DNA from 2 places in the Arthrobacter sp. CMU6 genome. Region 2 is predicted to be linked to the other one. Evidence: riboswitches for the same ligand, from Rfam matches in the RefSeq annotation. Region 2 holds a riboswitch; the other holds the start of a gene.

Region 1 (15,775 bases), on a different contig from region 2:
GACGACCGGGTTGATCTCCGTCACCTCCCCCGTCACCGGGGAGTACAGGTCAGAGACCGACTTGGTGGACTCCACCTCGCCGCAGGTCTCCCCCGCGGTCACGGCCGAGCCGACCTCGGGCAGGTCGACGTAGACAATGTCGCCGAGGGCGTCAGTGGCCACGGCAGAAATGCCAATAGACACAACATTCCCCTCCCCGCGGGAAACCCACTCATGCTCGTCGGAGTACTGCAATTCAGAGGCAACTTTTGCCATTTCGTTCCTTAATCTCGTTACTGCTGTGGTCGGGTGGGGAGGCGGGTGAGCGAATTCCTCCGTGAGCTCGGTCGCGAAGGCGCCCGCTGAGCGGACGCGACGCTCCCTTAGACGCTCACTTCCGGAATCCCCTCACCCGCCGACCCCGGCCGTCAGTTCCGGAAGGGAACAAACGGCAGTGAAAGATAAAGCGGTTCTCCGGTCGTTTTGTTGGCCTCGGAGGTTAGGCAAGCTCAGCCCCCAATGACCGAGCTTGCTGTAGACCGGACCCTACGGCTTGGTTTCGACAAGCTCACCCAGCGGTTTGCGGCCGACCCCTCCCCGGCACCTTCGGCTTTCGATGGTGCGCGGACGGGGAAGGCAGATTTCGACCGGCTCAACCAACGGTGACGCCCTTGAAGGGGGTGGCATCCGGAAGCGTGCGGCTAAGGGAGCGTCACGTCCGCGCAGCGGGGCCAAACGGTGCCGGCGGTTGGACGGGGTCAACCGCCGCCGGGCTACTTGGAGCGCTTGTAGAAAGGCAGTGCCACCACTTCGAATGGCTCCGCCTTGCCCCGCAGGTCGATGTCCAGTGCCGTGCCGGGTTGGGTGTAGGCGACGTCGACGTAGGCCATGGCGATTGGGTAGCCGAGGGTCGGGCTGGGCTGGCCGGAGGTGACTTCACCGACGACGTTGCCGTCCTTGAGCACCGGGTAGTGCCCGCGGCCGGCGCGGCGGCCCAGGCCTTTGAGGCCCACGAGCCTGCGGCCCGAGGTGGACCCCGCTCCGGCTTCTTTCTTGGCGGCCAGCGCGGCCTTGCCGACGAAGTCACCTTCCTTGGACAGCGCGACGACGGGGCCCAGGCCGGCAGCGAACGGGTCGCCTTCCAGGGAGAGCTCGTTGCCGTACAGCGGCATGCCGGCCTCAAGGCGGAGCGAATCGCGGGCGGCGAGGCCGGACGGCGTCAGCTCCCCCTCGTCCGCGATGGCGACGATGGACTGCCAAAGGGCGGCGGCGTCGTCGTTCTCCACGAAAATTTCGAAACCGTCCTCGCCGGTGTAACCGGTCCGGGCCAGCAGCAGGTTCCGGCTGGCGCCGCCCACCAGGAAGGAAACCTCGACGGCGGCGTAGTACTTCAGGCCGGTCACCAGCTCATGCTGGGCTGCAGGGACCAGGCGCAGGAGGATCTCCTCGGCCTTGGGGCCCTGCACCGCGATCAGCGCCGTCTCTGCGGAGGCGTCCTCGACGGCGGTGTCGAACCCGCCTTCCGGGGCAGAACCGGCCCGCTGCACCAGTGCCTCGGCCACCACCTTGGCGTTGCCGGCGTTCGGGACCACCAGGAACCTGTCGGTGCCGTCAGCTTCGGAGGGGCGGCGGTACACGATGAGGTCGTCGATGATGCCGCCCTCCTCGTTGCAGATCAGGGAGTACTTGGCCTTGCCGACGGCCATGGCGGAGATCTTGCCGGCCAGGGCGTAGTCGAGAAACGCTGCGGCGTCCGGGCCGGTCACCCAGATTTCGCCCATGTGGGAGAGGTCGAAGATGCCGGCCGAGTTGCGGACGGCGTGGTGCTCCGCCAGTTCGGAGCCGTACTTGAGCGGCATCTGCCAGCCGCCAAAGTCGGTGAACGAGGCGCCCAGCTTCTTGTGGTCCTCGTAAAGGGCAGTGTAGTTCTCAGTCATTGAGGAATCCTTTATGTGCGGGTTGAGCCGGGCGGTCGTAGGCCCAGCTCAACCACCGGACAAATCTAGTTCTCGAAGGCTTCGATCGGCGGGCAGGAGCAGACCAGGTTGCGGTCGCCTGCTGCACCGTCGATGCGGCCCACCGGCGGGAAGTACTTGTCCTGCTTGAGCGTGTGCACGGGGAAGACGGCCTGCTCGCGCGGGTAGGCGCGGTCCCAGTCGGAGCTGATCGCCGCGGCCGCGGTGTGGGGTGCGTTGCGCAGCGGGCTGTTCTCCACGGTGAAGTCGCCGTTTGCCACCTGGTCGATCTCGCCTCGGATGGCGATCATGGCCTTGATGAACCGGTCGATCTCGCCCAGGTCCTCGGACTCGGTGGGCTCCACCATCAGCGTGCCCGCCACCGGGAACGCCAGGGTGGGCGCGTGGAAGCCGTAGTCGATCAGGCGCTTGGCCACGTCCTCGGCAGTGACGCCCGTCTTGGCCGTGAGTTCACGCAGGTCCAGGATGCACTCGTGCGCCACCAGACCGCCTTCGCCCGTGTAGAGGACCGGGAAGAAGTCGTTGAGGCTGGCGGCAACGTAGTTCGCGGCAAGCAGTGCGGACTTGGTGGCCTCGGTCAGGCCGCTGCCGCCCATAAGCTTCACGTACGCCCAGGAGATGGGCAGCACGCCGGCTGAGCCGAAGCGCGAGGCGGAGATCGGGACGTCGTTTCCGTCGCTCCAGGTGGTCGCGTCACCGGGCATGAACGGAGCCAGGTGCGCCTTCGCCGCAACGGGGCCGACGCCGGGTCCGCCGCCGCCGTGCGGGATGCAGAAGGTCTTGTGCAGGTTCAGGTGCGAGACGTCGCCGCCGAACTTGCCGGGCTGCGCCAGTCCGACCAGGGCGTTGAGGTTGGCCCCGTCGATGTAGACCTGGCCGCCGGCGGCATGGATGGCGTCGCAGACCTCGCGGACGTCGGCGTCGTACACGCCGTGCGTGGACGGGTAGGTGATCATGATGCAGGAGAGCGCATCCCGGTGCTGCTCGATCTTCGCGTACAGGTCAGCGTGGTTGATGGTGCCGTCGGCGGCGGTGGCCACGACGACCACCTTCATGCCGGCCAGCACGGCCGAGGCGGCATTGGTGCCGTGCGCCGAGGCCGGGATCAGGCAGATGTTGCGCTGGTCATCGCCGCGGGACCGGTGGTAGCCGCGGATGGCCAGCAGGCCGGCGAGCTCGCCCTGGGAGCCGGCGTTCGGCTGGATGGACACCTGGTCGTACCCGGTGATCTCGGTCAGCTGCGCCTCGAGGTCGGCAATCAGTTCGCGCCAGCCCTCGGTCTGGGAGTCCGGGGCGAACGGGTGGATCGAGGCGAACTCCGGCCAGGAGATGGCCTCCATCTCCGCCGTCGCGTTCAGCTTCATGGTGCAGGAGCCCAGCGGGATCATGGTGCGGTCCAGCGCCAGATCCCGGTCGGACAGCTTGCGGATGTAGCGCAGCAGCTGGGTCTCGGAGCGGTGCGTGTTGAACACCGGGTGCTGCAGGTACGCGGAGGAACGCTCGACGGCGGCGTCCAGGGCGAACCCTTCAGTCGCCTCCACTGCCGCGGCACCGAAGGCGGCGAGAAGGTCGGCCACGATGGCCGGCGTCGTGGTTTCATCGGTGGAGATGCCAACGGTGTCGGCGTCGATGCTGCGGAGGTTGATGCCCTTCTGCTCCGCGGCGGCGATGATGCCGGCGGCCTTGCCCGGGACGGAAACCGTCACGGTGTCGAAGAAGCTGGTGTGCAGGACGTCCAGGCCGGCGGCCTGCAGAGACGCGGCGAGGGTTTTCGCGTAGCCGTGCGCGGTTTCGGCGATCGCCTTCAGGCCCTCCGGGCCGTGGTAAACGGCGTAGAAGGAGGACACGATGGCCAGCAGTGCCTGCGCCGTACAGATGTTGGAGGTGGCCTTCTCGCGGCGGATGTGCTGCTCGCGGGTCTGCAGCGCCAGGCGGTAGGCGGGAACACCGGCGTTGTCCCTGGAGACGCCCACCAGGCGCCCGGGCAGGGAGCGCTCAAGGCCCTTCTGCACGGCCATGTAGGCGGCGTGCGGACCGCCGAAGAACAGCGGTACCCCGAAGCGCTGGGCGGTCCCGACGGCGATGTCGGCGCCCTGCTCGCCCGGAGGCGTGATCAGGGTCAGGGCAAGGAGATCAGCAGCTACCGTGACCAGGGCGCCGCGTTCCTTGGCGGCGGCGATGACCCCGCTGTGGTCGAAGACACGCCCGGAAACACCGGGCTGCTGGAGGACAACACCGTTGATGTCGCCGTCAGGCAGTCCCTGGGAGAGATCCGCCACCTCCACCTCGAAACCGAGGGCTTCGGCGCGGCCCTTCACGATCGCAATGGTCTGCGGCAGGCAGTCCGCATCCAGGACCGTCTTGCCGTCGTGGGCGGTCTTGTTCTTGTTGGCCCGGCGCATCAGCAGCACAGCCTCGGCCACGGCGGTGGCTTCATCCAGCAGCGAGGCGTTGGCGATGGGCAGGCCCACCAGGTCCTGGACCATGGTCTGGAAGTTGAGCAGCGCCTCAAGCCGGCCCTGCGAGATCTCCGGCTGGTACGGGGTGTACGCCGTGTACCAGGCGGGTGCCTCAAGGACGTTGCGGCGGATCACCGGGGGCGTCACGGTGTCGTAGTAGCCCTGGCCGATCATCTGCACGGCGGTCTTGTTCTTGGCCGCGAGCTTCCGGAGTTCCGCGAGTGCTTCCACTTCGCTCAGGGCCGGTGCGAGCTCCAGCGCGGAGTCCTGGCGGATGTCGTTGGGTACTGCCGTATCAACCAGCGCGTCGACGGTGTCGTAGCCGACGGCCTTGAGCATGGCTTCGACGTCGGCCTGGCGGCGGGCGCCAATATGCCGGTCGACGAAGGACGAGGAGGCTGAATTAACGGTCAAAAGGAACTCCATAACTAAGGCGACGCAAGGTACGCCACATTGATTCGGGTTCCTCCCCGCTCTGTATTGGACCTGAGAGTTTCCGCGTTGCTGCGCTTTCGCACTGCAACGCTTGCACCGTCGGTGAGCACAGCACGCCCTGAACCGTCCGCGCGTCGGCGGAAAATTTCAAGCGGGCAGCCTGCTGCTTTCCAGAGTTGCCTTGCCGCGGCGGTACATGGGCCTGAGAGATTCCTGGGGAGGTTTTGCTCCTACGGCGCCTGCTTGTACCTACTTGCAGGACTCTCCCGCCGCAGATCAAAGGCTTATTCAATTGAGCGGTGACAGCTGTCACAGAGGCTATTGTCCTACGCCGGGATCGCGTCTGCAAACTGTTGCGGCGCGACCGGCCGGCCGCAGCGGCAGCCGCGGACCCGGCCTACCCCCTGAGCCGGTCAAGGGCGGCAAGCAGGCTTTCGACGTCTGCCGCGGTCTCGGACGGCGTCGCCGCCGGCCCGACGGACAGCATGGCGTTGAAGTAGAGCCCATCGCCCATGTACAGGACCGCCTTGGCCAGGCCCGGCCCGACGTCGCGGGCGATCTCATCCAGCCACCGCTGCTGGATGTGGGCGAACCGGCGCCGCGTCTCCTCGTGGGCCACCTCGGCCAGCCTCGTCGCCGCCACGATGGCACGGTCCAGCGGGGTGTCCGCCCAGACGGACGATTTGATGAAGTACGCGGCCGCACCCTCGGGAGCCGCAGCCATGGCCTGGGCATCCGCTTCCGCAAACTCGTCCAGGCGGTCCAGCAGGACACTGATCAGCGCTTCCTTGTTCGGAAAGTGGTACAGGAGCCCGCCCTTGGACACGCCGGCACGGGCGGCCACGGCGTCAAGGGTGGCAGCGCGCTCCCCCACCTCGATCAGGAGGGATTCAAACGCATCGAGCACTGCGCCGCGGGCGACAGGTTTTCTGGGCATGGCTTCCATCATGCCCGGTTCCTGGCAGGCTTTATAACTATACCGTCTGGACGGTATAGTTATTTCATGACCATGCACTCAACCCTTCGCCCGGCGCACTCTTCCGCCAACCAGGCCAGCGGCGGCGGCGTGCGCGACTGGTTCGCCCTGGCCCTGCTCATGTTCCCGGTCCTCCTGGTGGCCGTGGACAACACCGCGCTGACGTTCGCCCTTCCCGCGATCGCCCGCAGCCTCGATCCCTCGGGCGTGCAGCTTTTGTGGGTGGTTGATGCCTACGCACTGGTGCTCGCCGGACTCCTCGTTGCCATGGGCAGCCTCGGGGACAGGATCGGGCGCCGCCGGCTGCTGCTGGTCGGAATCTCGGGCTTTGCGGTGGTTTCTGCGGCGTCGGCCTTCGCCCCGAGCGCCGAATGGCTCATTGCCGGCCGCGCGGCACTCGGCTTCTTCGGAGCCATGCTCATGCCCTCCACACTGTCCCTGATCCGCAACATCTTCCGGGAACCGGGCAGGCGGAGGCTGGCCGTGGCCATCTGGGCAGCAGGATTCTCCGGCGGCGCAGCACTGGGGCCGATCTTTGGCGGCTGGCTGGTGGAACACTTCTGGTGGGGCGCCGTCCTGCTCGTGGCCGTGCCCATCATGCTGCCGCCGCTGATCCTGGGCCGCTTCCTCATTCCGGAATCCAAGGATCCGAGTCCCGGCCGCGTGGATCTGGCCAGCGTGGCGCTGTCGATGCTGGCCATGGTGCCGGTGGTCTACGGCATCAAGGAAATGGCCACCCACGGACCCGGAGTGACGTCGTTCGGAGTTCTGGCGTTTGGCCTGGCCATGGGATTCGTGTTTGTCCGCCGCCAGCAGGCCCTCGCGTCCCCGCTCCTGGACATGTCGCTGTTCAGAAACCGGGTGTTCAGCACGGCGATCACGGCCAACATCCTGGCGCTGTTCTCCTACAACGGGTTCATCCTGTTCCTGGCCCAACACCTGCAGCTGCTCGAGGGCATGTCGCCGTCGGAGTCGGGCACCGCCATGCTGCCGGCACTGACGGCTACCGTGGTGGCCGGCCTGCTCGTGGTACCGCTGGTCCGGAAGGTCCGGCCGGGCTTTGTGGTGGCCGCGGGACTGGCGCTGAGCGCCACCGGTTACTGCATCGTGGCGTTTGGGGATCACGACGCCGGGCCCGCCGCGCTGCTGGCCGCCCTCCTCATTCTGGCGCTGGGTGTGGGGTCTGCAGAAACCATCTCGAACGATCTGATCCTGGGCGCCGTGCCGGCGGAAAAATCCGGTGCAGCAGCGGCCATTTCGGAGACCGGCTACGAGGTGGGCTCGCTCCTCGGGACAGCCATCCTGGGCTCCATCCTGACGGCGTCGTACCAGCAGCATCTCGCTCTGCCCGAGAGCGTTGCGCAGGCGGTGCCCGCAGAGTCCGCGGGCCAGGCCAGGGAGACCCTGGCGGGGGCCATGGAGCTCGCCGGGTCACTCCCGGCCCCGCTGGCAGAGGGGCTCACTGCGGCCGCCCGGGCCGCCTTCGATTCCGGCGTTCACATCACCGCGGCAATCGCGCTGGTACTGATGGCAGGAGCGTCGGTGCTCGCCGCCGTCGTACTTCGCCGCATCCCGCGCGCGCAGTAGCCGAGACAAATAACGGGCAGCCCCGGAGAAAAGTTCTCCGGGACTGCCCGTTGGCGGCTGCCCGCTGCCGGCGGCTCAGTATTTGCCGCCGGCGTGGTGTTTCCGGCCGGCTACTTGCTGTCGGGGTGCGTGACGCTGGCCGATGCCTTCATGTTCTCGGCGCCAACCATCCACGCGTACTGCTCGAGCTTTTCAATGAAGGTGTGCAGCAGGTCCGCGGTGGTGGGGTCTTCCTCATCCACCTCGTCATGGACCTTGCGCATGGTGCCTACGGCCGCTTCAAGCGCTGCCACAATGCGGTCGATCGCATCCTTGGTGTTGATGAGCCCGTCGGGGAGCTGGGCAAGGTGGGTCGATTTTGCCACGGTGGCGCTGCGGCCGTCCGGCAGCGCGTGCAGGGCGCGCATGCGCTCCGCGATGTCGTCGGCAAAGGCCCGGGCGGCGTCGACGATCTCGTCGAGCTGAAGGTGCAGATCCCTGAAGTTGGTCCCAACGATGTTCCAGTGCGCCTGCTTGCCCTGGATGTGCAGCTCGATCAGGTCCGTCAGAACGGCCTGCATGTTATTGGTCAGTGTCGGTGAAGCCTTCATGAATCCTCCTCGATTGGTCCAGTGGTTCCGACGCTACCGCAGCAGCCCCGGCTCGGGGAGCGCCTGCGGCCGAATTTCACGATCAGCTTACTTACTACTTTGCGAGTCATAAATGATCGGCATTCAAAAAGCCCTTGCCAGGTCCGCGCTGCCCGTGCATACTAAATGAACGTCATTCATTTAGTGACGGTCGTCTCACTGGAGTAATCATCATCATGATCGAAGTAACCTGCCTCAACGCGCCTGCCTCCCTCGCCCGGACAGCGCCGTCCGGCCGTCCCGCCTTGAGGGTGGGCGTTGTGCAGCACCGCTGGCACAGCAACGCCGCCGAACTCCGTGCGGAACTCAACGACGGCATCGACCGGGCGGCCCGGCTTGGCGCCACCGTGGTGTTCCTGCCCGAGCTCACCCTCTCCCGCTACCCCGCCGACCAGGTTCCGGAGAATGACCTTGCACGGCAGGGCCAGGACCGGGCCCGCCCCTCCGACGCCGCCGAGGACCTGCTGACCGGCCCCACGTTCCGCTTTGCGGCCGAGGCCGCCCGCCGGAACGGCATCACCGTCCACGCCTCGCTCTACCAGCACGCGGGTAACCCGGACGGCTCGGATGACGGCCTGGGCCTGAACACCTCCATCCTCGTGTCCCCGGCCGGCGAACTCCTGGCCCGCACCCACAAACTGCACATTCCGGTGACCGCCGGATATTACGAGGACAAGTTCTTCCGCCAGGGCCCCGCCGCCGAGGACGCCTACCAGGTCCACGCCCCGGCTGAACTCGGCGGCGCCCGGCTGGGAATGCCCACCTGCTGGGACGAGTGGTTCCCCGAACTGGCCCGCATGTACTCCCTTGGCGGCGCCGAACTGCTGGTGTACCCGACGGCGATCGGTTCCGAACCGCTGTTCCCGGACTTTGACACCCAGCCGCTGTGGCAGCAGGTCATCGTGGGCAACGGCATCGCCAATGGCCTGTTCATGGTGGTCCCGAACCGCTGGGGCCAGGAGGGCAGCCTGAACTTCTACGGATCCTCCTTCATCTCGGATCCCTACGGCCGCATCCTGGTCCAGGGTCCCCGTGACGAGTCGGCGGTCCTCGTGGCCGACCTCGACCTCGACCAGCGCAAGGACTGGCTGACGCTGTTCCCGTTCCTGACCACCCGCCGCCCCGACACCTACGCCCGGCTCACCGAGCCGGTCCGCCCCGAGGAGCCGTTCGGCACGCCGGACGCACTTGCGGCAACCGGCCCAGCAGCCACCGGGGTCCCGGCAGGCTCAAACGCCGGGGTGAACGCGTGAGCCCGTGGCGCATGCCGGCCGAGACGGCGCGCCAGGAACGGCTCTGGATGGCTTTCCCCACCGGCGGCTACACCCTCGGCGACACCGCTGAGGCGGCGCACGCCGCCCGGTCCGTCTGGGCCGCCGTCGCGAACGCCGCCGTCGAGTTTGAACCGGTCAGCATGGTGGTGGACCCGTCCGACGTCGGGACCGCCGCCCACTACCTGTCACCCGCCGTCGAGGTGCTGACGGCGGAACTCAACGACGCCTGGATGCGCGACATCGGCCCGACGTTCGTCCTGGACGGAAACGGCGCCCTGGGCGCCGTGGACTGGGTCTTCAACGGCTGGGGCGCCCAGGACTGGGCCAGCTGGGACAAGGACTCCCTGGTTGCCGCCGAGGTGGCCGGCCGGTCCAGCGCACGGCACCTCGTGTCCGAATTGGTCAACGAGGGCGGCGGAATCCAGGTGGACGGCGAAGGCACGGTGCTGGTCACCGAAACGGTGCAGCTTGATCCGGGCCGCAATCCCGGACTCAGCAAGGCCGACGTCGAGGCCGAACTGGCCAGGACCATCGGCGCCAAAAAGGTGATCTGGCTGCCCCGCGGGCTCACCCGTGACTCACAGCGGTTCGGTACGCGCGGGCACGTCGATATCGTTGCCGCCATCCCGTCCCCTGGCACCCTGCTGGTCCATTCCCAGCAGAACCCCGCCCACCCGGACTATGAGGTGAGCCGCGAAATCATCAGCTTCCTGTCCTCCACTACGGATGCTGCGGGCCGGGAATGGTCCATCATCGAAGTCCCGGCGCCCGTTGCCCTGACGGACCCGGAGGGCTTCGTCGACTACAGCTACATCAACCATGTGGTGGTCAACGGCGGAGTCATCGCCTGCACGTTCTCCGACCCCAACGACGAGAAGGCGCTCCGCATCCTCGCGGATGCGTATCCCGGGCGCAAGGTGGTGGGCATCGATGCCCGCGAACTCTTCGCCCGCGGCGGCGGCATTCACTGCATCACCCAGCAGCAGCCCGCTGCCATCTAGGAAGGGCCAGTCATGAGCCAAACCACGCGTGAGAGCATCCAGCCCGGCGGGAAGAGCACTTCCCTGGCCGGCGAAGCAACGCACGGCATCACCGGGAAGGGCCTCAAGGGCGGGCAGCTGGGTCTCCTGGCCGTCGTTGTCCTGGGTATCTCGACCATCGCGCCGGCCTATACACTGACCAGCGCGCTGGGGCCCACGGTGAACGAGGCGGGACTCCAGCTGCCGGTGATCTTCCTCATCGGTTTCATCCCCATGATCCTCGTCTCGCTCGCCTACCGGGAGCTGAATGCGGATTCCCCGGACAGCGGGACCACGTTCACCTGGGTGACCAAGGCGTTCGGACCGTGGGTTGGCTGGATGGGCGGCTGGGGGCTGCTGGCCGCGAACATCATCGTGCTGTCCAACCTTGCCGGGGTGGCGGTGGACTTCTTCTACCTCTTCCTGGCTCAGCTGACCGGGTCACCGGAACTGGCGGACCTCGCCGCCAACAAGCCGCTGAATGTCCTGACGTGCTTCGTCTTCGTGGCGCTGGCTGTGTGGGTCAGCTATCGCGGCCTGCACACCACCAAAGTTGTCCAGTACGGCCTGGTGGGTTTCCAGCTGGTGGTGCTGGGCCTCTTCGTGGCCATGGCGTTCGCCAACTGGTCCACGTCCGCCACGGCCATCCCGTTCAGCTGGGAGTGGTTCGACGTAACAAGGATCGAGACGTTCGGCCAGGTTGCCGCCGGCATTTCGCTGTCCATCTTCGTCTACTGGGGCTGGGACGTGTGCCTGACGGTCAACGAGGAAACAGCCAACGGGAAGAAGACTGCCGGCCTCGCCGGAACCCTGACCGCCGTCGTAGTCCTGGGTATCTACCTGCTGGTGACGGTCGCCACCATGATGTTCGCCGGTGTCGGGGATACAGGGATCGGCCTCAACAACGAGGAAAACCACGCGAACGTCTTCACCGCGCTGGCTTCCCCCGTCATGGGCCCGTTCGCCATCCTGATGTCCCTGGCGGTCCTGTCCAGTTCGGCGGCGTCGCTGCAGTCGACGTTCACCTCGCCCTCGCGCAGCCTGCTGGCGATGGCCCACTACGGTGCCCTGCCGCCGCGGTTCAGCCACATGAGCAAGAAATTTTCGACGCCGGGCTTCGCCACCGTTGCGGCGGGCGTGCTGTCGGCCGGGTTTTACGCCGTGATGCACGTGGTGAGCGAGAACGTCCTCAACGACACCATCCTGGCCCTGGGCCTGATGATCTGCTTCTACTACGGGCTGACGGCGTTCGCCTGCGCGTGGTACTTCCGCGGCAGCGTCTTCAGCAGTGCCCGCAACTTCGTGCTGCGGCTGCTGTGTCCGCTGCTTGGCGGCATCGGGCTGACCGTGGTCTTCCTGCAGACCGCCATCGACAGCTGGGCGCCCGAGTTCGGCAGCGGTTCGGAGATCTTCGGCGTGGGGCTCGTATTCGTGCTCGGGGTCGGGATCCTGGCTCTGGGCATCCTCTTCATGCTGGTGATGGCCCGGCTGCGGCCCGGCTACTTCCGCGGCGACACGATCCGCCGGGACACCCCCGCACTGGTGGTGCCCGAGTAGCACACCCTTCGAACGCGGCGATGCCCCGCCTCCCGGTCCGGGAGGCGGGGCATCGCTGTTCTTATTTTGGCCAGCCAGCTGATCGGGGACCCCTTGTCCCGTCAGCTGCCCTGCTCCCCTACTGCAGGCACCTCACCAGTAGTGGGCGACGTCGACGACGAGCCGGGAGCCGGATCCGGGGCCGTCCAGCGTGTATACCTTGAAGGGCAGCCGGGCACGGACGCCCAGGCCAAGGGTGGTGTAGCCCTCGAAGCTGCCGGCCCACGCCACCTGCCGGAACGTGTGGTAACCGGACACGTTGGTCACCTCGGACCGGTTGGCCGGGATGAAGGTGGCCTTGCCGGTGGCATTGTCATATGCCGGCGAGTTGATGGTGAGCTGCAGGAATGCCTTGCCACGGAGCTTGAGCGGCAGGCCGGAGCCTTCCTGGGCCACCTCGGAAACGTAGCGGACGTTGTAGCCCTTGGCTTTGCCCTTGAGGTCGATCACGAGGCGGTCGAAGCAGTAGTGCTGACCGGTGCGGACGTTGGTGATGGCTGCGGTGCTCATGGTCTTGTCTGCCTTCGCCAGCGAGCCCCACACCTGCCCGCAGTAGGAGGCTGCCGAAGCGGAGCCCGGAGCCAGCAGGCCCAGCCCGACAGCCATGAGGATGACTGTGAGCCAGGCGGGAATTCTTTTCATTTGGCCACCCCTTTCGAGTGAGTGATTGGATAGTTCCAGAGTAGGAGCGCCAAAAGCCCTATACGAGGGATGTAGCCGGTTCGGGGCGCAACCGTTAATGTCGCAAAATGCGGGTCACGGGGCCGTAATTCCGGGCGTGCTTTTAAGGCCATCGAGAGGCGTTTGTAGCCCTTTCTCCACGCTTCCGTTACCGGAGATAACGGGGGCTTGTCCGGGCCTTCAAGCGGCCACAAAAAAGCGAGGCGCCGGCCTCCCCGTGGGGAGCCGGCACCTCGTGGCTTTGCTCTGGCCGCTGCCTGGCTATGAAGGCTGCCTGGCTGCAAAGCAGGACATGCGTGGAACGGCTGTTCTAGCCTTCGCAGTCATAGCAGTACTTCAGGCCGTTCTTTTCCTTGGCTACCTGGGACCGGTGACGGACCAGGAAGCAGGAGCCGCAGGTGAACTCATCGGACTGTTCGGGAACGACGATGACCGTCAGTTCCTCGTTGGAAAGATCGGCGCCCGGAAGATCGATGCCCTCGGCGGTGTCATTCTCGTCGACATCGATAACGGCGGTCTGGGCACCGCCGCCGCGGGACGCCTGGAGTGCCTCCAGCGATTCGGAGGGAGACTCTTCTTCTGTCTTGCGTGGGGCGTCGTAATCGGTAGCCATAGCGTTGTTCACTTTCGTTGCTGCACAGCGCCATTCAGGCACCTCAGTGAAGCAGTTTAGGTCATAAAGCGACAACGTCAAGAATAGTGTGGCCAACGCGACACTAAATGGTCATTTCCGCCTGATCCGGAGCCTGGCCGGCGGCATTTTCATGCGTCCTGAGCGCATGGTCGCCCGCGACTGCCGCCCAGCTGAGCGCGGGCAGCCACGCCCACCGCGTGACTTCCTGGAGGGCGTCGCTGGCCTGCTCGGCAGTGGCAGGAGCCAGCGAGAAGAGCAGGGCGTCCGCGAGCGCCGCACGTATCCGGGTGAGCAACTCTGTGATGGTCATGGCGCAAAGCTATGCGGCCAGTGTTGTGGACACGTTTCGGCGGCGTCTCCAAACAGTTAAACCATGCGCCCCCTTTGTCGGGCCCAGCGGGACTGGGCCGGCGGGACTGGGCCGGCGGGACTGGCGTGGCGCCGTCGTCCGTCTTAGCCTTGAGCTGTTCCTGGATCTGACCACCCCGGCAGGCGGAGGCACCACATGGCTACGAAACTGAACCGCAAGGCATTGGAGCATGCACGCAGTCTCGTTAAGAAGGGGAATGTGGAGCGGGACGTTCGTGATGACTGGAGCGAACACGCTCCCTCCGCGGACGACGAGAACTCCTTCATCGACAAGCACGGCTTCGACGAGTTCTCGAAGTGGCACCTCGGCATTGACAGCGAGAAGTCCAGCAGCACAAAAGGCAGCGTGAGCTTTCCATTCGGGGACCTCAAGAAGGTCCACCGCTGCGCGATCATCTCGCTGGAGAGCAGGGCGGCACAGTACGACCACGACGACATCCGGAAGGCCGCCAAGGACCTGCTGGAGGAGATAGACGCGGAATGACTGCAACGGCGTCCGCACGAAGCAAACCCCTCCGTCCCGGTAAAGCGCCGGAAGGGAGGGGTTTGCGGCCCTAAGGCTTAGCAGGCAGCAGCACGGGAGAAGGACCAGGGGTCCGGCAAGGATGGGCGGCTTCCCGCACAGCGGCAGCTTATGACCCACAGCAGCGACGTCGGCAGGACGCTGATGCCAGTGAGGCTCAGCGACCGTCCGGACGCCAGTAACGCAGCCCGCCGCTGATGGCCCCATCGCTGGCGACGTCGACCATGACGTACGGGAACGCACGAGGGTCGGACTGGTCAGGTCCGCGACCGCGGACGTCCGACGACCAGGTGCCGGCATTCACGTACCGGGTGGGGCACGCCTCGAGGGCCGCCTCGAAGGCCCGATGGGTGTGGCCCGAGACGTACCAGGCCACCCCGGAACCGTGCGCCTCGAGCGTGCGTGCGAACCGGCCCGCTGCAGCAAGAGCCCCTTCGCCGGCGACTCGCCGCCCGGCGGCCGCGAGCAGCATGCGGGTTGCGGCGGCCGGGATCGCCGACACCGTCCGGAACCGGGAGAGGTGCGCCAGGTCCCGAACGGCCACTTCGTCTAGCGCAAGCCGCAGCGACTCGGCTTGCAGCAGCTCGAAGTACGCGAGCTCCCGGACGCGGCGTTCCGCCCGCTCCGACGCCAGACAGGCCCGGGCAAGGGCCACTGCACGGCTCAGGGGCGACCTGAACGAATGGGCGTGCCAGGCGGCGAGCGGTGGCAGGTCCAGCCCTTCGGTGCCTTTGACCGCCACGCGGAGCACCTCGGGGATCCGATGCAGCGCGTGGTGCTGGTGCCCGTGCTCGGCCACGAGCACGTGGGGCACGTGCAGGAACCACGGGTACACCCGGACCCGCGTCGGCTCGGCAGGTGACAACAGCTCCGACAGGCGGGCGGCAACCGACGGCCTGGCCAGTTTTGCGTCGTGATTGCCGCACACGAAGTGCAGCTGTATGCCGCGCGCCGCGCACGCCCGCAGCGCCCAGAACGTATCGGGATGGCGGGTGAGGATGGACTCGAGCCGGGCCAGGCTTTCGTCCGCGGGGATCCCGACCAGCTCGAACGTGTCACCGACGAAAGCGATGTGCTGCTGGGGACCGGAGGCGGCGAGCACCTCGCGGCACAGGAACTGGGGCAGCATTCTGCCGGGGCACCAGGGGTCGTCCTCCGATACGCCGAGGTGAAGGTCGCTGAGGAGACACCACTGCCCCGCGCTTTCCACGCGCGCAAGTCCGGAATGCGTGGAAGGAAGAGGCCCAGGTAGGTCGTTCACAGGCCAAGGAGCCTCTGGCATGTGGGTCACCTGGGGTCTGATCGGGCTCATCGGACTTCGGAGTGCGAACAAACCCGGCCAGCCAAAGTTCCCCGCGATGTCGGGCTCGATCCCCTGGGTGCGCCAGAGGGCGTCAGCGATGCGTAGATCCACATCCTGCGGTATGTCCATCACGAAGGCTCCGCCACCGCAGAGCAAGAGCAATAGCACCACGGCGAGCCACATCACGGCCGGCCACGTAGCGGGGATTCCAGCGTCCCTCTGTGCGGCGGGTCGAATTGAGCGTGCTGGTCATCGCGCGTCCTGCCCGACGCGCCGGAGGAGGGCGACCAGCCGGGGGCCGACCACCGCGGCCCCGATGGAGAGCACCACCAACC
Region 2 (15,775 bases):
TCGGCCCCGAGCAGGCCATCGCCTACCTCGAGCAGTTCTGGGGCCGCGAGCTTCAGGGCTTCGATCCGGACGGCCCGCTGCCGGACATCGACCCCGTGGTGGAGGAGACCTCCGAAACCCGCGGCAGCGGCTTCCACGGCGCCAAGGCCAAGCAGCTGGCGGACCAATGGCGCGCCGAAGCCAAGGACAAGGGCCTGAGCATCCGGCAGTTCGTCTCGGCCCGGACCAGCCGCGGGGACTCCAGCTTCACGGGTTCCTACACCGAGGTGGCGGACCGGCTGGCGGAGTACGCCCGCACGGGCGCCGTGGACGGCTTCAACATCTCGCCGTGGCTGATCCCCACCGGCCTGGACGACATCGTCAACCACCTCGTCCCGGCGTTGCAGGAACGCGGCGTCTACCCGACCGAGTACGCCGGATCCACGCTGCGGGAGAACCTCGGGCTGGCGACGCCGGCCCGGCAGGACACCACAGACACCACCCGGCTCCAGCTGACCCTCGGTGATCAGCTCCTCTAGTGGAACCGGCGTCAGCCGTCCGGCCGGAAGCACCCGATGAAGTGCTCCCGGTGGTGGCAAACCGCAGTTCAGTGCGCGGCGCCGGCGGGGACCGCCAGTGACAGGAAGTCCTCGACCCACGTCTGGACCCGTGAATCTTCGAGGTGGAGTCCGTGCCGGCCGCCGTCCACTTGGATCAGCTGCGCTTTCGGAATCCGCTCCGCCATCATGACGGCGTTGGCAACAGGCGCGAGGGCGTCTTCACTGCCGTGGATGATCAGGGCGGGGGCTTGAATTGAGGCAAGAACGTCCCAGGCGTCGTGCAGCCGGCTGGCCCTGAAATGCCGGCTTTTCACCGCGCCAGAGGCCCGGACTCTGAAAAACGCGGCAACAGCGGCCGGGTTGTCCCGGGCCCAGGCCGGGCTGAAGAACAAGGGCGCCATCCGCGCGGGGTCACCACTGACCAGGGCAGCGGTGGCGGAAGGGTCACGCCCCGGTCCTCGGGCAGAAGTGGATGACGCGGAACGAGCGGGCCAGGCCGGGCACCACGGGATCCCAGCCGACCATTCCCGTGGCCTGGCCCGCCACCAGCAGCAGCGGTTCGCCCTGGCCCTCCTCAGCCCAGGCAAGCTCGGCCCCGTCGGGAGCGACGGCCTTTTTCAACGTCAGGGTCACCTGTTCAATTTACCTGCAGAGGGCCGGGCTGGATTGGGCGGGTGGGATTGGCGGGGGAATTGGACCGGGATGGAGCCACCGTCTAGCGTGAGTCCTATGTCGGCAGCCGATGCTTCAGCGAAATCCAGCAGCAACCCCCTGCTCGTCCTCGGGAAGATCACCTCGATCCTGGATGCCTTCTCGCTCTCCCGGCCGGTGCTCTCGCTGAGCGACATCCGGGAGTACACCGGGATGCCCACGTCCACCGTCCAGCGGCTGGTCACCAACCTCACGTCCCAGGGCTTCCTGGACCGCGAGGAGGACGCCTACCGCATTGGCATGCGGATGGCCTACTGGGCGGCTCCGGCCACGCGGGGCATGGAAGTCATCGACGTTCTCAGCCCCCTGCTCAAGACCCTGCGGGACACCACCGGTGAAACCGCCTGCTTCTTTAAGGCCGAGCAGCACTACCGTGTGTGCGTCGCCATGGCGGAGACCCGGCATGCGCTGCGCCGGGAGATGCATCTTGGCAAGGTGCTTCCGCTCTACGCAGGCTCCGCGGGCCGCGTCCTGCTGGCGTGGGATCCCGAGCTGATGGACGCCGTCCTCAAGGATCCGCTGGAGCCGATCACCGAGTCCACGATTACGAGCTCCGAGGACCTGGTAAGCGTGGTTAAGCAGACCCGGACGGACGGTTTTGCCATCACGGTGGGTGAGCGCGAAGACGGCGCGTCCGGGCTTTCTGCACCGGTTTTCGACTCCGCGGTTGGGCTGGTGGGCGCGGTGACCATCAGCGGACCCACCCTGCGCATGCCCCTGGAGACCTGCGAGGCCTGGGTGGAGCCGCTGCTGGCAGCGGCCGAACACATGACCCGGCTGATCGGTGGCAGGTTTCCCGGCGAGGCGTAGCGCCCCGGCCGGAAAGCGGGAAAACCCCGTGAAAGCCCGCCGGGGATCAGGCAAACGGAAGGGCTACGAACGCGCCGCCGTGTACCCTGCCACCGACCTCCCCGCCGCGTACATGGCGTCGATATCGGAGGCCACGAGTATTTCGCTGAAGTTCCCGGCATACGCACCGAGGTCCGCAGCGACGGACCCCACGATGGCCACCACCGGTATGGTCCGTCCCGAACTGAGCACCCGTTCCAGGATGGCCGAGATGATCTTGCCTTCCCCGGTCTGGGAATCGAGCCGCCCCTCACCCACCACGACGGCGTCCGCGGCACCCAAGTGCAGGTCGAACTGCGCGGCGTCCAGGACGGCGTCCGCCCCCGACACCAGCTCGGCGCCGAAGTTCGCCCACAGTCCGCCGGACAGTCCACCCGCCGCCCCGGTGCGCGGCACGCCGGCGGGGTTGCGGGGATACGAATCCGCCAGTTGCCTGAGCCGCTGTTCCAACACCCCGATCTCGGCGGGGCCGGCGCCCTTCTGCGGCCCGAAAATCCGCGGCGCATCCAGGAAGGTCGAGGTGACATCGGAGAGCACGGTGATCCGGGCACCCCGGAGGCCGCCGGCGTCGTTAATGGCCTGGACGGCACCGGCTCCCCCGTCGGTTGTGGCGGAGCCGCCCGCTGCCACCATGATGTGCGTGGCGCCGGCGTCCACCGCGGCGGAAACCATCATGCCCGTGCCGTAGGTGCTGGCCGACACCGCATCACGCGGTCCGCGGCTCGGCACCGTCAGGCCGCTGGCCTGGGCAAGCTCGACGACGGCGGTTCCGTCGGCTGACAGCCCGATGGTCGCCGCGAGCGGCTCACCCCAGGGGTTCTGCGCGGCACAGAAACAGCCGACGCCTGCAGGCTGGTGCACAGCGCGTCGAATGTCCCCTCCCCGCCATCGGCAACGGGCAGCTCTGCCGCCGTCCCACCTGCATCGCGGATGCCGGCGGCGATGGCCGCCGCCACTTCCGCCGCCGGGTACGTCCCCTTGAAGCTGTCCGGGGCGACCAGGACGGTCATGCGCCGGCGAGGGTGTTGACGGCGTGCGGCGGGGTGCGTCCCTCTGCGATCGCGACGGCGTTCAGCGCGCTGAGCCGGGCCATCTCGCTGCGGACCGGGACGGTGGCGCTGCCCACGTGCGGCAGCAGCACGGTGTTGGGCAGTTCGGCAAGGCCGGGCGCGAGCCGCGGCTCGTCCTCGAACACGTCCAGCCCCGCACCGGCGATGACCCGGTCCCGGAGCGCTTCGACCAGCGCCGCTTCGTCCACCACCGGCCCGCGAGCAGTATTGATCAGGATGGCATCGCGTTTCATCCGCTCGAGCACTGCCCGGTCCACCAGGTGCCGGGTCTGGTTGTTGAGCGGCACGTGCAGGGACAGGAAGTCGCTGCGTTCCACCAGCTCATCCCAGGAGACCTGCCGGACCTTCCCCGCAAACTCGCCCAGCTCCTCGTCGCTGACCGGCCGGTGCCCCGGAGGCCGCGGCGCGAAGAGGACTTCCATCCCGAAGCCCAGGGCACGGCGGGCGGTGGCGCGGGCGATCCGGCCAAACCCGGCCAGGCCCAGCACGGCGCCGGAAACGTCGCGGCCCAGCAACAGCTCGGGTTCCCAGCCGTGGAATTTCCCGTCGCGGACCAGCCGGTCCGCTTCCACCACGCGGCGGGCGGTGCCGAGGATGAGCAGCATGGCGATGTCCGCCGTCGCGTCCGTCAGCACCCCGGGGGTGTTGCCCACCAGGATGCCGTGGCGGGTGGCGGCGTCCACGTCGATGTTGTTGTAGCCGACCGCAAAGTTGGACACACCCTTCACCCGGGCACTGGCCAGCAACGGGGCGTCGACGACGTCCCGGAGCTGGGTGAGGACGACGTCGTACTCGCCCGAGGCGCACAGCGCCGCCAGCGTCCCATAGTCGGGAGGCGACGGCAGCACGGTGACCGCGCCGGCGTCGGACAGCACCTGCATCCCGGGGTCCGGGATCGCGGTGGTGACCAGAAAACTGCTGCCCATTCCTACTTGCCTCCCGTCGCGCAGGGTGCTTCCGGGCTGTCCGACGGGATGACCCAGCCGAACGCCGGGGCTTTGGACCTCGCGCCCTGCGCCGCCTTGGAGCGGTTGGGTTCGCCGAGTTCGGCGAGCAGCTTCTCGGACAGGACAACGAGGTCCGCGAAAGTTTCCGGAGTCACCCAGCCGGGCCGGGTGGCGAACAGGATGTCTTCACTGGAGGTGTTGCCGCTGGCGCCCGGGGCGAAGGGGCAGCCGCCAAGGCCGCCGAGCGCGCCGTCCACCATGGCGGCCCCTGCCTGGATCGCGGCGAGGGTGTTGGCCACGCCAAGGCCCCAGGTGTCGTGGCCGTGGTAGACGATCCGGCGTGCCGGGGATTCGGCACGGACGCGTTCAATGAGACCGGCCACCTGGGCGGGGATGGCTTGGCCCAGGGTGTCGCAGAGGACGATGTCCATGGTTCCCTCCGCGCGGGGGTCGTTGGCGATCGCCAGGACCCGCTCCTCGGGCACGGTCCCCTCGAACGGGCAGGTGAAGGACGTTGCGATGCACAGCTGGATCTGCCCGTTGACCTCCCGCGCGTACTCCACTGCCTGGGGCAGCGCGGCCAGGCTCTCCTCCGTGGTGCGCCCGATGTTCGCCTTGTTGTGCGAGTCCGACGCCGAGAGGCAGTACTGGAAGTTGCGCGCGCCGGCGGCCGCGGCCTTGGCCACGTGGCCGGGGGTGGCCACCCAGATCCAGCACTTTTCCAGCTCCGCCGGGGTGAGGTTCTGGACCACTTCCAAGGTGTTGGCCATGGTGGGGACGAGGTCCGGGCGGGCCATCGAGCCCAGCTCGATGGCCGGGACGCCCAGGCGGAGCAGTTCCCGGACCGTCTCCAGCTTCCGTTCGGTGGACAGGACTTTCCCTGTGAGCTGCAGCCCGTCGCGCAGGGTCACGTCCCGCAGGATGGTGTTGCCCAGTGTCGAGGCGAGGTCAGGGGCTGATGTATGGTGCTGGTTCATGCCTGGAGTGCCTCCTCGCGGCCCGTTGCCGCACTGATTTCTGCCGGGTCCATGCCGAGGAGCCCGGCGAGGATTTCTGCCGTGTTTTCGCCGAGGTCCGGGCCGAGGTTACGGATGGGGAGCGATTCGCCGCCGATCACCGGAACAATCCCCGGGAACCCGACGCCGGGCAGGACCTCCTCGCCGGTGGAGACGTCGAATTTCTGGACCATGTTCCGGGCCGCGTACTGGCTGTCGGTGCTGATGTCCGCCGCCGTGTAGATGGGCCCGGCCGGGACACCGGCAGCGTCGAGGGCCGCCAGGGCGTCGGCGGCATCCAGTTCCGCGGTCCAGGCGCCGATGGCCTGGTCCAGTTCCTCGCGCCGGGACCACCGGCCGGCGTTGCTCTGCAGCGCAGGGTCCTCGGCCAGGTCGGGGCGGCCGATGGTCTGCATGTACCGCTGGTAAATGGAGTCCCCGTTGCCGGCCACCACGATGCTGGCCCCGTCCCGGCAGAGGTAGGCGTTTGACGGCGCTATCCCTTCCATCCGGCCGCCCACGCGCTGCCGGTCCACGCCGTACGCCTGGTAGTCGGGGATCAGGGATTCCATCATGGAGAACATGGCCTCACTGAGCGCCACGTCGATCACGCGCTCTGTTAGCGGCACGTGTCCCAGCGCGCCGGCTGCATTCCCGCGGCGCGCTTCGCGCTGGTACAGGCTCATCATGGAGCCAAACGCGGCGTAGAGTCCGGCGATGGAGTCCCCGATGGAGACGCCGACCCGCACGGGCGGACGGTCGGGGTCACCGACGAGGTTACGGAACCCGCCGTACGCTTCGGCGACCGCGGCAAACCCCGGACGCTCGGACAGCGGGCCGGTCTGCCCGAAGGCGGAGATCCGCGTGATGATGAGGTCCGGGTTGGCCTCATTGAGGACCTCCGGGCCGAGGCCCCATTTCTCCAGCGTGCCCGGGCGGAAGTTTTCCAGCAGGATGTCCGACTTCGCGGCGAGCTGCAGAACCGCCTGCTTGCCGGCCTCGGTCCGCAGGTCCAGCACCACGGACTTCTTGTTGCGGTTGATGGTCCGGTACAGCATGGAGGTGTCGCCCTTGTGTAGGCGCCAGTTGCGCAGCTCGTCGCCGGTTCCAGGCCGCTCCACCTTGATGACCTCGGCGCCGAAGTCGGCGAGGAGCCGGCCGGCCGTTGGCGCAGCGATGTAGTTTCCTAGTTCCAGGACGCGGATGCCTTCCAGGGGCGCGATGCGTGGTGGTGTCATGGTGTCTTCTTCTTTCGTGGGCGTACGCCGGAAACGCGTGGGATTCTCAGGGTCGATTAGAACAGCAGGCTCATGGGCAGGATCAGGAGGATGGCGACGACAGACGCCACCGAGACTCCGACGGTCACCGACTTCAGGGCACCGCGCACGCTCTGGCCCAGGAGCGACTGGAGCAACCAGAACGTATTGCTGGTGACGTGGACCATGAACAGCGATCCGGCGCCGGCGGACAGCGCCAGCAGCACGGGGTCCAGTCCGATGACGGGCGCGATCGGAGCGAGCAGGCCGGCGGCGGTGATGGCGGACAGGGTCACGGACCCGACGGCGATGTGCAGCACCGCAGCGATGGCCCAGACCACGAGGAGCGGGGCGACGGTGCTTGCGGAGAAGAAGCCGCCCAGGATGTGGCCGAGGCCTGCTGCGGCGACTGTAGCGGCGAGGGAGCCGCCGACGCCGGTGAGGATCAGGATCTGGCCGCTCTCCTTGAAGCCGACGGCGATGGCCTCCTCGACGCGCTTCTGCCCGATGGCGGAGCGGGTCACGAGGCAGGTGCCGATCAGGCCGATCAGCAGTGCGATGACGGGTTCGCCCAGGAGCTGCAGCCAGGGCAGGTCGATCTTCAGGATCTGCAGGATGGCCCCTGCTCCGATGAGGAGCAGCGAGGTGAGCAGCGGCGCGAACAGGACGACCAGCGGGAACTGCCTGGGTGCGCGTTCGGCGACGGCGACGCTGCCTGCAGTCTGCGCAGCGGTTCCGTTGGTTCCCGGCCCGCCGGCGGCGTTGCCGGCGGCAACGGGGCGGCCAGCACCGCCGTCGTACTCTTCCTCTTCACCCTCCTTGTCCTCTTCGGCGACGAAGGTGTGGTCCTCATCCTTGGCTTCGTTCCAGAAGCCGCGGCGGAAGAGGAACGTCATGATGGCAATGGAGATGATGATCGTGGGGATGACCAGCAGCAGGCCGAACAGCAGCATCTTGCCGAGCGGCACGTTCAGGAGGCCGGCCAAGGCAAGGGATGCGACACCGGGAACCGTGAAGACGATGCCACATTCGAGGGCGATGGCCATGGCGGTGGCCATGCGTGCCGTCCCGAGTTTGCCGATTTTGGGCGCCAGTTTCCGGGCCAGCGGGGCCGAGATGACGAGCAGGACGTCAAGGAAAATGGACTGCAGCACCGTTCCGATGGCCAGGCCCATGGTGTAGGGCAGCCGCTTGGGCCCGAACGTGTTCAGCAGGTGCTCCACGAGGCGACGGATGGCTCCGCTCTGGTTGAGGATGGAGCCCATGAGGACGCCGAAGGCGATGAGCAGGCCGACGTCCACCATGATGTCGCCGAATCCGGCGGTGATGGTCTTGACTGTCTTTTCGACGCCGAGGCCGACGGCGAGGCCAAGGTACACGGAGCTGACCACCAGGGCGATGACCGGGTTGACTCTGAAACGGACAATCAGCAGCACGGCGGCGAGAACCGCTACGGCTGTATTGATCAGGACAGCGATGTCTTGCATGTGGGGAATCCGATCGTTGGGCCTTCCGCACTGAAGGCTTGGGAGCAGGGGCGGTCGTGAGGGACGACACATTCGCTGTTCCCATATTATGGGTTACAGCTCACAATGCAAGATGTTTCGAGTAACTTTAAAACTGAAGACGCCCGGCCTGGTGGCCGGGCGCCTTCTCGGTTGTTGTCCGCGTCGCGGGAAAGGTCAGCACTCCGGTTCAGGAGGCCTTCGCGCCTTCCCCGTCGGTCCAGTCCATCGCGGGCTGGGATGCAACGTTGTTGAACGTGTAGAGGTGTATGCCGGCAAGTGCGGGCTCCGTGGCGGCCAGTTCGGCTACCAGGGACTGGGGGGAATAGCTGCCGGCGCTCAGGAGCCTCCGGGCGAGCGGCCCCTTGCGGTTCAGGAACTTCAGTGAGGGTCCCACTCCGATCTTGGTGGCCAGCGAGATCAGCCTGGCGCGCGGGACGGTCCCTGCCACGCCCGCCCACACGGGAAGGTGGACGCCTTCGCGGCGCAGCAGCTCGGCGTACCAACCGATCCTAGGCGCCGAAAAGCACATCTGGGTCACCACGTTCGAGGCCAGATGCTGCTTCTCCAGCAGCGCGTCGAGCATCGTCAGCTCGTGGTGCTTCGGATGGCCTTCCGGGTATCCGGCCACTCCCATCGCCATGGTCCCGCCGGTCAGGTCGGCAATGTCCTCCATGAGCCGGCCGCTGCTGCCATAGGGACCGGCAGCGTCCGCAGCGTCGCCTCCGATCGCGAAGACCTCCGTGATCCCCGCCGCCTCGCAGTCGCGGAGCATGCCCGCGAGCTGGGAGCGGCTTTCAATGCTTCGCGCGGCCAGATGGGGAATCACGTTGTAGCCCAGCCCGCCAAGCTGAACCGCGGCACGCACGGTGGCCTCAACCCCGTGGTGTGGCAGGCACGTCACGGTCAGCGTTGATCCGGCCGGAACTTGGGCTTGGACTGTGGGGATGATGCCGTCCGTGGGGATGATCTCCAGGCGCAAAGGCAATGGGTTCGTCATGAGCAACTCCAGGTCTGGTTGGCCACGGGTGCGCGGCCCGGATAGGTCTTGCGGTGCGAGGCTGGCTGCTGACAGCCCCGCACCGGATGAGGCTTGTCAGCGGAGGATGACCGTTCGGTTCCCTGACAGGATGATTCTTCCTTCGGCGTGCCAGCGCACGGCATTCGTCAGGGCCTTGCACTCCGCATCCTTGCCCACGGACACCAGGTCCGCGGGCGTGTACGTGTGATCGACCTCGATCACCTGCTGTGCAATGATCGGCCCCTCATCAAGCTCCGAGTTTACGTAGTGGGCCGTGGCGCCCACCGTCTTCACTCCGCGCTCATGCGCCTGGTGGTACGGCTTTGCGCCCTTGAAGCTGGGCAGGAAGGAATGGTGGATGTTGATGGCCCTGCCGGTGAGCCGGGCGGTGGCGGAATCGCTGAGCACCTGCATGTAGCGGGCCAAGACCACCAGTTCAACCCCATACGCGTCCACCAGTTCCAGGAGCCCGGCCTCCGCTTCGGCCTTGCTCCCGGGGGTCACGGGGATGTGGTGGAACGGGACCCCGTGCCAGGCGGCGAGCCCTTCCAGGTCCGGGTGGTTGGACACCACAGCCGCTATCTCGACCGGCAGCTCGCCGCTGCGGGCGCGGACCAGGAGGTCGTTGAGGCAGTGATCATACTTGGACACCATCACCAGGATCCGCTGCTTGCGGTCATGGCGCTCGAGGCGCCAGTCTATGCCCCACTGCCCGGCCAGCGGTGCGAAGCCGTCCCGTAGCTGTTCGACGGCGGCGGAGTCACCCGTCGAGGCGAAGTGGACCCGCATGAAGAAGTGCCCCGCGGTCCGGTCGCCGAACTGCTTGAGGTCAACGATGTAGCACTCCTGCTTGAGCAGGAAGTCCGCGACCGCCTGGACGATGCCCAGGGAATCCGGGCAATGGAAGGTCAGCACAAACTCGCTGCCGGTTCCTGCCTGGCGGGCCTGGTCAGCCGTCGGGTCCGCCTTCTGGGCGGCCCCCGCCGTCGGCTTTTCCTCGGTCCCGATCATCCCTTGACACTTTCCTTCTCCTCGAGACGGCGGTCCGCGTGCTCGCGGGCTGCGCTCTCCTCAGCCTGCAGCTCAGCCTGGAACGCTGCGTAGCGGACCAGGTGCGCGGGCCGGCGGCGCAGAACCAGCCAGGCCGCGCCGAGGAGAACGAACCAGGCGGGGGTGACCAGCAGTGCGGTCAGGGTGTCGGGCTGGGTGGTCAGCGTCCACAGGACAAAGGCGAAGAAGGCGAAAACCACCCACACCATGGGAATGCCGCCGGGCATCTTGAACTTGGAGGCGGTGTGCAGGTGAGGGCGACGGCGCCGGAAGGCGATGTAGCTGGCGAGGATGATCGACCAGACGAAGACGAAGCAGACAGCGGAAACGGTGGTGACCATGTCGAACGCCTTGCCGACGTCCTGGCCGGCGTACATGAGCACCACTCCGGAGAGCAGCAGCACGCAGGACAGGAACAGGGCGTTGTTGGGGACCTTGCGGCGGGACAGGCTGCCGAACGCGGCCGGCGCGTCACCTTCCTGGGCCAGGCCGTAGACCATGCGTGAGGTGGAGTAGATCCCGGAGTTGGCCGAGGACATGGCCGAGCTGAGCACCACGAGGTTGACCACCGTGGCGGCGGCTCCGAGCCCGGCCAGCGAGAACATGGCAATGAACGGGCTGTGGCCCGCGGCGAACTGCGTCCACGGCGTGACCGACATCAGGATGATGAGCGCACCGACGTAGAAGAGCAGCACCCGCACCGGGATGGAGTTGATGGCCTTGGGAAGGTTCCGCTCCGGGTTCTTGGCCTCGGCAGCCGTGGTGCCCACCAGTTCAATGCCCACAAAGGCGAACACGGCAATCTGGAAACCGGCCACGAAACCCATGAATTCGTTGGGGAAGAAGCCGCCGTGGCTCCAGAGGTTGGTGAAGCTGGCCTGGCCGGCGTCGCTCTGGAAACCGGTGAAGATCATGAACATGCCCACCACGATCAGTGCGGCGATGGCGATGATTTTGATGAGGGCAAACCAGAATTCGGTTTCACCGAATGCCTTGACTGTGGTGAGGTTCAGCAGCAGCAGGATGGCGACGGTGGCCAGCCCCGGGATCCAGAGGGGCAGCTCCGGCCAGAGCTCCCGGGAGTATCCTGCGATGGCGATGACGTCCGCGATTCCGGTGATTACCCAGCAGAACCAGTAGGTCCATCCGGTGAAGAACCCCGCCCACGGGCCCAGCAAGTCAGCGGCGAAATCGCTGAAGGACTTATAGTTCAGGTTGCTCAGCAGCAGTTCGCCCATGGCCCGCATGACGAAAAAGAGCATGAAGCCGATGATCATGTACACGAAGATCACGGACGGCCCGGCCGCGGAAATGGTTTTGCCGGAGCCCATGAACAGGCCCGTGCCAATGGCACCGCCGATGGCGATTAGCTGGATGTGCCGGTTGCTCAGCTGCCGCTCAAGGCGGGGAGCCTCACCGGCCGTGGAGGCAGGAGGATGAATCGTCATTAGGAACTCCATCGTTCAAGTGGCCTTGGATGGCCACACTGATTCGGTTCCTCCCCGCTCTGTATGGGACCTGAGAGATTCCGCGGACATGGTCTTCCGCTTGCACCGTCGGTGAGACAGGGCGTGCCTGCCTGCTTTCCAGAGTTGCCTCGCCGCGGCGGTACGTGGGCCTGAGAGTTTCCTGGGGAGGGTTTGCTCCTACGGCGCCTGCTGAACGTACCGGCAGGGCTCTCCCGCCGCAGATCGTAAGCATTTTCAATTATGTCGAGAAAAACTTCGTGCGAACCGGCGGCGGCCGTCTTCCCGGCCCTGACCCGCTGGTCACCGGTTCAGTGTGGTCTCGGTCACGAAGAAATGTCAAACGGCGGCCGGGATGGCCGCTTTGCCGGGCCGCAGAAGGAAACGCGGGGACATCCGCGCGCGGTTCCGATTTGGCCATACCGGAATTATCCGGTAACTTGTGAGCCGAATCACCCACATCTTCATAGCCTTTCGAACCGTGGCGGGAGAGTCCTCCCAGTCAAACACCGGGCAGGCGCCGTAGGAGCAAATCCTCCCCAGGAATCTCTCAGGCCCCCGTACCGCCGCGGCTAGGCAACTCTGGAAAGCAGCCAAACTTTGTTTGGCTCACCGACGGTGCAAGCGGCGAATGTCCGCGGAATCTCTCAGGTCCAATACAGAGCGGGGAGGAACCCAAACCATGCCGTGCCACTCGTGGCCAGCCAGACCTGGAGTTCCTCATGACGATTCAATCGCATCCATCAACCTTTGCCGACCGGCATATCGGCGCCCGGCGCCGGGCCGATATCGACACCATGCTCAAGAACATCGGCTATGACTCGGTCGACGGCCTCGTTGATACTGCCGTTCCGGCGTCCATCCGCCAAAAGAACCCCCTCCTGCTCGCCGCTGCGCTGAGCGAAGTGGAGGTCCTGGCCGAACTCCGCCGTCTGGCCGCCAAGAACAAGACCGCCGTGCAGATGATCGGCCAGGGCTACTACGACACCGTCACGCCCCCGGTGATCCGCCGCAACGTCCTTGAGGCACCCGCCTGGTACACCGCGTACACGCCGTACCAGCCGGAGATCTCGCAGGGCCGGCTTGAGGCGCTGCTGAACTTCCAGACCATGGTCCAGGACCTCACCGCGCTGCCGGTCGCCAACGCTTCCCTGCTGGATGAAGCCACCGCCGTGGCCGAGGCCGTGCTGCTGATGCGCAGGGCCAACAAGAACGCGGGAGCCAAGGACGGCAAGACGGTCCTGGACGCGGACTGCCTCCCCCAGACCATCGCCGTTGTCAGGGGCCGCGCCGAAGCTCTCGGCTTCGAGGTGGACGTGGCGGACCTCTCCCAGGGACTGCCTGACGGCGACATCAACGGTGTTGTCCTCCAGCAGCCGGGCGTCTCGGGCCGGGTGTGGGACCAGTCCGCCGTCATCGCCGCCGCCAAGGAGCGCGGCGCGCTGGTCACGGTAGCTGCTGATCTCCTTGCCCTGACCCTGATCACGCCTCCGGGTGAGCAGGGCGCCGACATCGCCGTCGGGACCGCCCAGCGCTTCGGGGTGCCGCTGTTCTTCGGCGGTCCGCACGCCGCCTACATGGCAGTGCGCACCGGCATGGAACGCACGCTACCGGGCCGCATCGTTGGCGTGTCCAGGGACAACGCCGGCGCCCCCGCCTACCGCCTGGCGCTGCAGACCCGCGAGCAGCACATCCGCCGTGAGAAGGCCACCTCCAACATCTGCACGGCACAGGCACTGCTGGCCATCGTGTCCTCGTTCTACGCCGTCTACCACGGCCCCGACGGGCTGAAGGCAATCGCCGAGACGGTCCACAACAACGCCCGCGTGCTCGCCACCGCGCTCAGGACGGCGGGCCGCGAACTCCTCAGCGGCTCCTTCTTCGACACCCTCACCGTGCGCGTGCCCGGCAAGGCTTCCAGGGTCATCACGGCGGCAGAGGCCCGGGGCATCAACCTGCGACTGATCGACGCGGATACGGTGGGCGTTTCCGTTGATGAGACGACGACGACGGCGACACTTTCCGCTGTGGCCGTCGCCTTCGGTGCCGGTCCGGTAGGGGACGCAGCAGGGTTTGAGCTCCCCGAATCCGTGCTGCGCACCTCGGACTACCTGCAGCACCCGGTGTTCAACACGCACCGCTCCGAGACCCAGCTGCTGCGCTACATCCGCAAGCTGTCCGACCGCGACCTGGCGCTGGACCGCACCATGATCCCGCTGGGCTCCTGCACCATGAAGCTGAACGCGACGGCGGAGATGGAGGCCATCTCCTGGCCGGAGTTCGCCTCGATCCACCCGTTCGCCCCGGACTCCCAGACCGAGGGCTGGCGCGAACTGATCGCCGACCTCGAGGCGCAGCTGACCGAGATCACCGGGTACGACCAGGTGTCCATCCAGCCGAACGCCGGCTCCCAGGGCGAGCTCGCCGGCCTGCTGGCCATCCGCGGCTACCACCGGTCCCGCGGCGATGACCAGCGCAACATCTGCCTGATCCCGGCCTCGGCGCACGGCACCAACGCCGCCTCGGCCGTGCTGGCCGGCATGAAGGTGGTCGTCGTGGCCACCGCCGCCGACGGCACCATCAACCACGCTGACCTGTACGCGAAGATCGAGCAGCACCGGGATGCGCTCTCCTGCATCATGATCACCTACCCGTCCACGCACGGCGTGTACGACGCCGACGTCCGCGAGGTCTGCGACGCCATCCATGCCGCCGGCGGCCAGGTCTACATCGACGGGGCCAACCTCAACGCCCTCGTCGGACTGGCGCAGCCCGGCAAGTTCGGCGGCGACGTCTCGCACCTGAACCTGCACAAGACCTTCTGCATCCCGCACGGCGGCGGCGGACCCGGCGTCGGCCCCGTTGCGGCGAAGGCGCATCTGGCTCCGTTCATGCCGGGCGATGCCAACGCCGCGCATGGGGCGGGCACTGAAGGATCAACAGGCGTTGCGATCAGCGCATCGCGGTTCGGTTCGGCGGGCGTGCTGCCCATCTCCTGGGCATACGTGAAGCTCATGGGCGGCGCTGGCCTGACCGAGGCCACCAAGTCCGCGCTGCTCGCCGCGAACTATGTCGCGTCCCGGCTGAACGACTTCTTCCCGGTCCTCTACACGGGAGACAGCGGGCTGGTGGCGCACGAGTGCATCCTGGACCTGCGCGGGCTCACCGCCCGGACCGGCGTCACCGCCGAGGACGTGGCCAAGCGCCTGATCGACTTCGGTTTCCACGCGCCCACCCTGGCGTTCCCCGTGGCCGGCACGCTGATGGTGGAACCCACCGAGTCCGAGGACCTGGCCGAGATCGACCGGTTCATTGACGCGATGATCACCATCCACGCCGAAATCGAACAGGTCGCCAGCGGCGACTTCACCGTGGAGAACTCCCCGCTGCGCAATGCACCCCACACGGCGGCCGCCTTCGTCAGTTCCAACTGGGAGCGTTCCTACCCGCGCGAGCAGGCCGCTTTCCCCCTGCCCTCGCTCAGGCAGGACAAGTACTTCCCGCCGGTGGGCCGCATCGACGGCGCCGCGGGCGACCGGAACCTGGTCTGCTCCTGCCCTCCCATTTCCGAGTTCGAAAACTAGATCTCGACAAGCTCGATCACCGGAAGGTTCACATGACTGAGAACTACACCGCGCTCTACGACGCGCACAAGAACGCCGGCGCCTCCTTCACCGACTTCGGCGGCTGGCAGATGCCCCTCAAGTACGAATCCGAGCTCGCCGAACACCATGCAGTCCGCAACGCGGCCGGCCTGTTCGATCTCTCCCACATGGGGGAAGTCTGGGTGACCGGCCCGGAAGCCGCCGCCTTCCTGGACTACGCGCTGGCCGGCAAACTGTCCGCAATCGCCGTCGGCAAGGCCAAGTACTCCCTGATTTGCGACGCAGACGGCGGCATCATCGACGACCTCATCACGTACCGCCTTCCAGCGGCGGCGGACGCAACAGCCAAGTACCTGGTGGTCCCCAATGCCGGCAACGCAACGAAGGTTGCCGCTGCCCTCTCGGAACGGGCAGTGAACTTCGATGTTGCCGTCGAGGACGTCTCATCGGAGACCTCGCTCATCGCGGTGCAGGGGCCCAATGCGGAGGCGATCCTGCTCCAGCTCGTCCCTGGCGCACAGCATTCCCTGGTGACTGAGCTGAAGTACTACGCCGCCGTCGAGGTAGGCATCACCGCGGACGGCGCTGTCCAGGACCTGCTGCTGGCCCGCACCGGATACACCGGTGAGGACGGGTTCGAAATCTACGTGCCCAACGACCGTGCGCCCGGCCTCTGGGAGGCCCTGCTCCAGGCCGGCGAAGGACACGGCCTGGTCCCGGCCGGCCTCGCCTGCCGCGACTCGCTCCGGCTGGAAGCCGGG

Evidence for each region. Region 2 has a riboswitch for glycine ahead of gcvP (aminomethyl-transferring glycine dehydrogenase). Riboswitches for the same ligand answer to the same signal wherever they lie in the genome.
Region 1: it holds a riboswitch for glycine, as region 2 does, so the genes downstream of both, gcvP (aminomethyl-transferring glycine dehydrogenase) here and gcvP (aminomethyl-transferring glycine dehydrogenase) in region 2, are expected to answer to the same signal.

What each region holds. Positions count from the first base shown of each region.
Region 1 is NZ_JBNHFL010000039.1:18,292-34,066, reverse strand. Features, by position in the region: gene gcvH (glycine cleavage system protein GcvH) at 1-255, opposite strand, end outside; gene gcvT (glycine cleavage system aminomethyltransferase GcvT) at 753-1,916, opposite strand; gene gcvP (aminomethyl-transferring glycine dehydrogenase) at 1,982-4,840, opposite strand; glycine riboswitch at 5,030-5,128, opposite strand; gene AC5RWD_RS21030 (TetR/AcrR family transcriptional regulator) at 5,247-5,786, opposite strand; gene AC5RWD_RS21025 (MFS transporter) at 5,859-7,412, shown strand; gene AC5RWD_RS21020 (Dps family protein) at 7,523-8,002, opposite strand; gene AC5RWD_RS21015 (nitrilase-related carbon-nitrogen hydrolase) at 8,218-9,294, shown strand; gene AC5RWD_RS21010 (agmatine deiminase family protein) at 9,291-10,316, shown strand; gene AC5RWD_RS21005 (APC family permease) at 10,329-11,891, shown strand; gene AC5RWD_RS21000 (AMIN-like domain-containing (lipo)protein) at 12,024-12,572, opposite strand; gene AC5RWD_RS20995 (DUF4193 domain-containing protein) at 12,922-13,224, opposite strand; gene AC5RWD_RS20990 (hypothetical protein) at 13,328-13,555, opposite strand; gene AC5RWD_RS20985 (hypothetical protein) at 13,751-14,098, shown strand; gene AC5RWD_RS20980 (metallophosphoesterase family protein) at 14,295-15,398, opposite strand; gene AC5RWD_RS20975 (lipopolysaccharide biosynthesis protein) at 15,623-15,775, opposite strand, start outside.
Region 2 is NZ_JBNHFL010000025.1:60,002-75,776, forward strand. Features, by position in the region: gene AC5RWD_RS17085 (NtaA/DmoA family FMN-dependent monooxygenase) at 1-518, shown strand, start outside; gene AC5RWD_RS17090 (alpha/beta fold hydrolase) at 587-940, opposite strand; gene AC5RWD_RS17095 (alpha/beta fold hydrolase) at 984-1,172, opposite strand; gene AC5RWD_RS17100 (IclR family transcriptional regulator) at 1,269-2,060, shown strand; partial or broken gene AC5RWD_RS17105 (glycerate kinase) at 2,124-3,109, opposite strand; gene AC5RWD_RS17110 (2-hydroxyacid dehydrogenase) at 3,106-4,095, opposite strand; gene AC5RWD_RS17115 (hydroxymethylglutaryl-CoA lyase-like TIM-barrel protein) at 4,098-5,093, opposite strand; gene AC5RWD_RS17120 (CaiB/BaiF CoA transferase family protein) at 5,090-6,349, opposite strand; gene AC5RWD_RS17125 (GntP family permease) at 6,406-7,854, opposite strand; gene AC5RWD_RS17130 (methylenetetrahydrofolate reductase) at 8,063-8,872, opposite strand; gene purU (formyltetrahydrofolate deformylase) at 8,969-9,904, opposite strand; gene cycA (D-serine/D-alanine/glycine transporter) at 9,901-11,391, opposite strand; glycine riboswitch at 11,540-11,637, opposite strand; glycine riboswitch at 11,885-11,985, shown strand; gene gcvP (aminomethyl-transferring glycine dehydrogenase) at 12,132-14,993, shown strand; partial or broken gene gcvT (glycine cleavage system aminomethyltransferase GcvT) at 15,026-15,775, shown strand, end outside.